Neobacillus sp. PS2-9: one gene and its partner. The main gene of each other region encodes a partner of the protein of the gene in region 2 in a complex. Links are inferred from orthologs where the notes say so. Each region holds a gene or a part of one and is shown on either strand. Other genes may lie near its edges.

What was found.
Region 1: the proteins of RCG25_RS08925 (region 2) and smc are in contact, whole or in part, in a crystal structure (PDB 3ZGX), measured with the Bacillus subtilis proteins. The link is inferred for Neobacillus sp. PS2-9 from one-to-one orthologs.

What each region holds. Positions count from the first base shown.
Region 1 is NZ_CP133269.1:3,586,880-3,591,323, forward strand. Bases 327-4,444 are described here. They hold smc (chromosome segregation protein SMC), read right to left. Parts: upstream 4,094-4,444; coding sequence 527-4,093; downstream 327-526. Other genes in these bases: rnc (ribonuclease III), read right to left, coding at 4,148-4,444. In the rest of the region: signal recognition particle-docking protein FtsY, read right to left, coding at 1-317. UniProt on the Bacillus subtilis protein: Required for chromosome condensation and partitioning.
Region 2 is NZ_CP133269.1:1,794,925-1,798,186, forward strand. The notes cover bases 145-3,080. They hold RCG25_RS08925 (segregation/condensation protein A), read left to right. Parts: upstream 145-1,204; coding sequence 1,205-1,957; downstream 1,958-3,080. Other genes in these bases: RCG25_RS08910 (GNAT family N-acetyltransferase), read left to right, coding at 145-231; RCG25_RS08915 (DUF309 domain-containing protein), read right to left, coding at 251-775; RCG25_RS08920 (YjcZ family sporulation protein), read right to left, coding at 907-996; scpB (SMC-Scp complex subunit ScpB), read left to right, coding at 1,962-2,549; RCG25_RS08935 (hypothetical protein), read left to right, coding at 2,659-3,078. In the rest of the region: more of RCG25_RS08910, read left to right, coding at 1-144; RCG25_RS08940 (YpuI family protein), read left to right, coding at 3,111-3,262. UniProt on the Bacillus subtilis protein: Participates in chromosomal partition during cell division. May act via the formation of a condensin-like complex containing Smc and ScpB that pull DNA away from mid-cell into both cell halves.

The DNA of each region.
Region 1 (4,444 bases), 1.8 Mb from region 2 along the record:
CCAGAATTATAGATGTCTACTAGCTTTTCAGAAATAACACTCTGAACTTCCTGTGGATCCTGAATATTTCTGCGTTTTACTTCCGTCTTTAATTCTTCAATTAATCGCATTACTGTATCAAAGCCGACATCTGCTTGAATTAATATCTCTTCTAATTCTTCAAAGAAGTCTTCGTCGACTTTTCGATATCTTGCTACAAGGTCGTTTACTTTTCCTGAGAAATTGTCTCTTGTTTTCGTTAAGCCTTCTTTAAACTTTTCGGTTACGGAATCTGTTGATTTCGTAATTTTCTCTTTTAGTTTTTTAAAAAAACTCATTCTACCACTTCCTTTTAAATTAACTTTGTTAAACTGATCTGTTGATTTCCGCTCCAGGCACGAGCGGTTCGTGGGTGTTTCGGCGAGCCTCCTAGGCGAAAAACGCCTGCGGGGTCTCCCCTGAACCATACTCCCACAGGAGTCTTCGCGCCTTCCGCTCCAATCAACAGGTGTGTTAAATCAACATAATGCTTTAATTTAGTCTAAAATTAAGATTCTACGAGTTCCTTTGTTTCTTCTAATCGGACAGATACTAGTTTGGATACGCCTGATTCCTTCATAGTTACTCCATAAAGGACATCTGCTTCTTCCATGGTTCCTTTCCGGTGGGTTATCACGATAAATTGTGTTTCCTTGCTATATTGCTTTAAATATTGGCTAAAACGGTAGACATTGGCTTCATCTAGGGCCGCTTCCACCTCATCAAGGATACAAAATGGAACAGGTCGTACCTTTAAGATAGAAAATAGTAAGGCTATAGCAGTTAATGCACGTTCTCCACCTGAAAGGAGTCCCAAATTCTGCAGCTTCTTCCCAGGAGGTTGAGCAACGATTTCTACCCCGGTATTTAATAAATCTTCGGGTACTGTTAGAACTAAATCCGCTCTTCCTCCACCGAAAAGAGCTCGGAAGGTTGGTTCGAAGTGCTCACGAATTCCATTGAAGGTTTGTTCGAAGCGTTTCTTCATCTCTATATCCATTTCTTCAATCACCTGGTAAAGGGTATCTTTTGCTTCCTGGAGATCGGACTTTTGCTCATTTAAAAACTCATATCGCTCAGATACACGCTCATATTCTTCAATTGCACCAAGATTCACACTTCCTAGTTCTTCAATGGCAAGTTTGATGAGCTTGACCTTTTTCCGTGCTTCCTCAACAGGAATTGTTAATGGATATTGTTCCTTCGCCCCTTCAAATGACAATAAATATTCTTCTCGAAGATGTGTCAGTCGATTTTCAAGCTCGACATCAAGTCGATTGATTTTGACTTCCTCATCCTTTAATACCACGATCATTCCTTTATGAAGTCTTTTCAACTCTTTAGCTTCTAATTCCATGTCTTCAAGAACATCCACTAAGGACAATCGTTCCTGTCTTCTAGCAGTAATAAGCTGTAGTGTGGCTTCTTTGTCTTGCTGCTTCAACTTAGCTGCAGTCTCAAGCTGCTCCTCACCTGATGAACTGTTTGTCATTTCTGAAGACAATAGGCTAAGGTCCTCCGTATAAAGAGCTAGCTTTTTTTCGCTTTCTTCTAAGTCCTCAATCGTAAGCGTAAATCTCTCTTTTATATTCGTAAATTGCTCGTTTTTAGAAGCAAACTCTACCTTTAAATCATTTATTTCATTCGTCAAAGTTTCTTTTGAAGTTAAATCACTGGTTTTTTGTTCTGTTAATTTAACAATTTGGGTATCCAGTTCTGTAACATTTACTTGATAGGTTTCTAGCGCATTAAATAATTCGTCTTTTCGTTTTAGTAAGCCGTTCTTTTCATCAGAAAACTGTCCTTTTTCAAGGTCATATATCGCTAATCGCTCGTTAATATTTTTTACTCCAAGCTCAGCTTCACGCAGTTCTCCCTTTACAGCCTGCTCGTTAAGTCTCAATTCTTCCCCATTTTTCCGAATTTCATCTAGCTGTTGATCAGTCAGTTGAACTTCTTCTTTTAAGGATTTAACCGTTTTTTCTAGACTAGCTGTTTTTTCCTCCATAATAACCAATTTGGCTTTTAAATCTTCTAGTTCACCTTTTCTAGTTAATAGAGAGGATGTCTTTTGTTTAACCGCACCACCCGTCATGGAACCACCAGGATTAACAATATCCCCCTCAAGCGTGACCAAACGACAGCGGTACTGAAGGATTTTTGCCAATTCATTGGCACCCTTCAGGTCTTTTGTAATCACAACATTACCTAATAAGTTATTCATTACCTCAGCATACCTTGATTCAAATTTAACAATGCTGACAGCAGTTCCAATCAAGGATGGATGATTTTGAATGGACGATAATTGTGCAGCGGATAAAGGCCTGCCTTTAATAACGCTAAGCGGTAAGAAGGTTGCTCGTCCATAAGAATGTTGTTTTAAATATTGGATCGCTGTCCGTGCATTTTGCTCGGTATCAACAACTATATGCTGAAGGGCACCTCCAAAAGCTGTTTCGAGTGCTGTTTCATATTCTTTTGGAACGGTAACTAATTCTGCTACTGCGCCTTCAATTCCCTTTAGCTTATGATCCCTTGCCTTTAGAACCTCTTTAACCCCTTGGAAGAACCCGGAATAATCTTCTTCCATTTCTTCGAGCATTTCTTTTCTTGATTTTGCCTGTTGAAGCAGCTGATAGGCTTGATACAGCATCTTTTCTTGTTTTTCATAATTATTTTTTACCGTTTCAAGCTTTCGCTGTTGATCGCGAAATGCTACCACTTGGTCTGCTAATTGTTTTTGAAAATCTGCTAATAAAGATTGAATTTGCTCCATCTTGGATTGAGCAATTTGTCGTTCTTGAATGTATTTCGTATTCTCTGAATCAAGACGCGAGCTTTTTCTCTCTTGTTGCTCCAATTGCTGGTCAATATATTTCAATTCATTTTTAGCACCAGCCTGCTGATTGAGTAGCTCAATATATTCACTTTTTAAGCTATCAATTTTTTCTTCTATATTTTCGGTGAAAAGTTGTAGCTTTTCTTGTTTTTCCTTTAGTTCGGCCTGTAATGAATGAACCTGTTCACCTAGTTCTTTAACTGACTCTGCCTGCATGTCCCTATTTTTTTGAAGCTGGCTGATTTTTTCTGTCAACTCAGTGATATTCGTTTTCAGCTGTTCCTTGTTATGAGCAGCATTCTTTTTCCGTTCCTTCAATACTTCTTTACGACCTTCGAGCTTTTCAAGTTCTTCACTTGCATGAAGTAAAACATTTTGCAGGTCTGTAATCGATTCGTCTAATGCAGAAATTCGGTCTCTTGTTTCAACTATTTTAGCTTCTTTGACCTGCAAATCTGATGATAGCTTTAACTCTTCCTGCTGATGTTCTTCTAGTTGTTTAGAAAGGTTTTCCCATTTCTGGTGTAGATCTTCAATTTCAAACACAGTTAATGCTACTTCTATTTTTTCTAGTTCTTCTTTTTTCTCCAGAAAATCCTTAGCCATCGATGCTTGAATTTTAAGCGGCTCTACCTGACTTTCCAGTTCGTGTAAAATATCATTCACTCGGTTTAAATTATCCTGTGTTTCAAATAATTTTACCTCTGCTTTTTTCTTGCGGTTTTTGTATTTTAAAACACCAGCTGCTTCTTCGAAGATAGTTCTGCGATCCTCAGCTTTACTGTTTAATATTTCTTCTACTTTTCCTTGACTAATGATGGAAAAGGCTTCTCTGCCAAGACCTGAATCCATAAACAAATCGATAATATCCTTCAACCTGCAGGGCTGTTTGTTAATGTAAAATTCACTTTCGCCTGAACGTGAGACACGTCTGGTCACACTTACTTCATTGTAATCTAACCCGATTCCTTGGTCTTGATTATCCAATGTCAGTGATACCTCAGCGAAATTCAGCGCTTTTCTAGTATCACTGCCGGCAAAAATGATATCTTCCATTTTACTTCCTCGTAAAGATTTAGCGGACTGTTCACCTAGGACCCAGCGGATCGCATCAGTTATATTACTTTTGCCACTCCCATTGGGACCCACTACAGCAGTAACCCCAGGAACAAAATCAACTCCAATGCGGTCTGCGAACGATTTAAATCCAATGATGTCCAACCGTTTTAAAAACATTTCATTATCCTCCCCATGCAACCCGGGATTTCTCCTGCAAACATTTTGACATTTCTAGGTTGTTTTCGCTTTTAATACGTCCAGTGCCATTTGGGCGGCATGCTGTTCGGCTTCTTTTTTCGATTTCCCAGTTCCTACTCCCAGTTCATCTCCATTTAAGGACACTTTGGAAACAAACTCCTTGTTATGTGCTGGACCTTTTTCTAATAAGACTTTGTATTCTAATGTACCTGTCCCATCTCTTTGGATGAGTTCTTGTAATTGACTTTTAAAATCCATCACATGAGAAAAAGCACCAGCATTTATTTTAGGAAAAACGATCAATTCAAGGAATTCAATGACTTTATCAAT
Region 2 (3,262 bases):
AACTGGCAGCTTTTCTTATGGAAAGAAGAAGATATTATTGGACTGCTAGGAGTTCTTTATCATGATGAAGAAAATACTCTCGAAATCCAGCATATTTCTGTTAACCCTTCCCATCGCTACCAAGGTGTGGGAAAAAGAATGGTAAAAGCATTAAGAGAGATGTACTCAGATAAAGTAATTATACCAAATGAAAACACTGCACCATTTATCGAAAAATGTGATGTTTGCTGAAATAACATGGGGCTGACCCTTATAAGTCAGCCTCTTTTCTCATTTTTAAAGATTGCTTTCTTTCTTGAATCACATTTGTTCGATCCCGTAATTTATGGCGTTGAACGAGGTTAATATTGGTCAGATCACTATCTTTACCCCATTGGAATTTTAATTGATCACAAGTTGCAAAACATAGGTCCAATAAATGAGGATCACTAATTGGTATATTAAAACTTCTATATAATTGTTCAGACGTAATGAGGTTTAAACGTTCTTGTACAATTTGAAGCAGTTGCACATAGTCCAATCCAAGTTTCTTTACACTATCTTCTTGTTTCTTTAGAATGGTTAAGGCCTTTTGTAATGTTCTTATTGCCCCTTTAAAGTTTTTTCTCCGGTGATGATAAGTGGAAACCGCCAATAAAATCAGACCTACCCAAATGGAATCTTTGTTTCTAGAGTCTGTCTTTTTCCAATACTCTTCAAGGACTTCGTGACACTCGAAATAATCACGATCCCCATGAAAATGGACTAAAAATTGAATATACGCTCTAGGATACAAGATATCCCCCCCTTAACAACATACTAAAGTAAGTTTATCACATTCAAAGATAGACCTTCTTAAAAATGAATCTCAAACTGGAAAAAAGAAAAGGCCCGTCAAAATGACGGGCCAGTACTTCAGTTTATTTTTTAATAAACCCAGGAAGCACCAACAATAATTAACAAAATGAATAGCACGACGATTAATGCAAAACCAGTACCAAAGCCGCCATCAGACATATTCAAATACCTCCTAAAATATTTTTTGTTCTTTTCCTTGTCATCATATGTAGGATATTTGTCCATTGTTATGGGCAAACATCTATTTTGGATATAAACCACTTAAGGTTGATTTTTCTATTGGATAACACAAATGAATACTCTATACTATTATTAGTCGTAATGACGGATAACGAATTTATCTTTATAGAATTTTGGTGAAATATAAATGCCATACCAGGTGAAAATTGATGCGTTTGAAGGGCCGTTGGATTTACTTCTCCATTTAATTAACCGGCTCGAGATTGATATATACGATATTCCGGTTGCTCAAATCACTGAGCAATATCTTATATATATTAAAACAATGACTGAACTTAAATTGGATGTAGCTAGTGAGTTTTTAGTTATGGCTGCTACCTTACTTGCCATTAAGAGTAAGATGCTTTTGCCTAAACATGAAGAGGCCTACGTAGACGCGGATTCAGACATGTCTTTCGAAGAGGATCCAAGGGACGAGTTAGTTGAAAGATTGATTGAATATCGGAAGTATAAAGAGGCAGCACAGGACCTTAAATCGATGGAAGAAGAACGAGGGCTTATGTTTACAAAGCCACCTAGTGACCTTTCTGACTTTGCAAAGGAAAAACACCCTGAAAGAACAGAATTAAATGTTTCTTTGTATGATATGTTAGCTGCATTTCAAAAATTATTACGTAGAAAAAAGTTACAGCGTCCAATGGCAACTAAAATTGCCAGACAAGAAATTTCAATTGAGACAAGAATGATAGAAATTATGGATGAATTAAAACAGCTAAAAGGAAGGAAAAACTTTAATGATTTGTTTCCCTTTCCGGCTAAAGAACATATTGTGGTGACCTTTTTAGCAGTTTTAGAGCTGATTAAAAGAAAAGAGATCGACGTGGAGCAGCAAGAAAATTTTGGTGAAATCTTTGTTGAAGCTGTTAAGGAAGGGGCATAGTCAAGTGGATCTTATTAATTGGACAAGCATTGTTGAGAGCCTTTTGTTTGCAGCTGGAGATGAGGGGCTTTCGTTAAAGCAATTAGCTGAAGTACTAGATGTGGATGAACTGAAAGCAAGTGAGGTCCTTGAGGACTTAAAGAAAGAATACGTACAAAACAATAATAGGGGAGTTATGATTGTCCAGTTGGCTGGGACCTATCAACTAGCTACAAAAAAGGAAAACGCAAATTACTTAAAAAAATTGGTGGATTCTCCACATACCTCTACCTTATCACAGGCTGCGTTAGAAACATTGGCTATTGTTGCCTATAAACAACCAATTACTAGGGCAGAAATAGAAGAAATTCGAGGGGTGAAAACAGAAAGACCCCTGCATACATTAATGGCAAAGGTTTTAATTAAAGAGGTTGGTCGTGCAGAGGGAGCAGGAAGAGCTTATTTATATGGCACGACGAAGGAATTTCTTGATTATTTTGGCCTTAAAAGTCTTAAGGAACTTCCACAACTTCCTGAAAAAGTAGAGGATGAATACATCCAAGAGGAAGCCGATTTATTTTTTGAGAAATTTCAAGAAACGATTAACTCTTAAAATGGCTATCAAAATGACCAATTTATGCTAAAATAAATATACGTTTTCAAAATGATTTATCAGTTATAACTGGTATTAACTGAGCATTTCAATAAGGGGCGGGATTATCTTGCAGATTAAAGAGTGTAAAGGTATTGAATTAGAAAAAGAAAAATCAAATACTTCTGAGGATTTTTTTAACAGAAGTGAAGTAACCTTTATCGACAACGGGGAAGAAAAAACACTTCATGTTTTATACGTTAGGTATTTTGATGAGTTTCTCCAGGAATTAACACCATTTAAACAGGACCCCATTTTGGTTCAAAATGAAAATGAGATATTTTTTAGGGATATCGTAGCACTGTGTTGCCTCATTAAGAATCCAGGTCTGCGAAGCAGAAAACGTCTATATATTAATTCAAAGAATGAATTTACTTCTTATTTTCAGGATATTAATTTTGAAAAATTACCTGAAGTTTTTCGTGCTCTTAAAGAAAAGAAGGGTTTCGAACTCCATTCACCACTTGAATTCATTTTGCAACCGCAATAAAGAAGGCTCGATGTTAAATTAGGGAGGTAACTATGGGAAACTCGTTGGTAAAATCACAACTAAATGATGTGAAAGAATTTTTAAGTAAGTCAATTGCAACTTTAGAAAACTTTCTAAATGAAACAACCCTCTCACAAATGAATGGAGAGAATGAAGAAGACCGTCAGTATAATAAATTAATTTT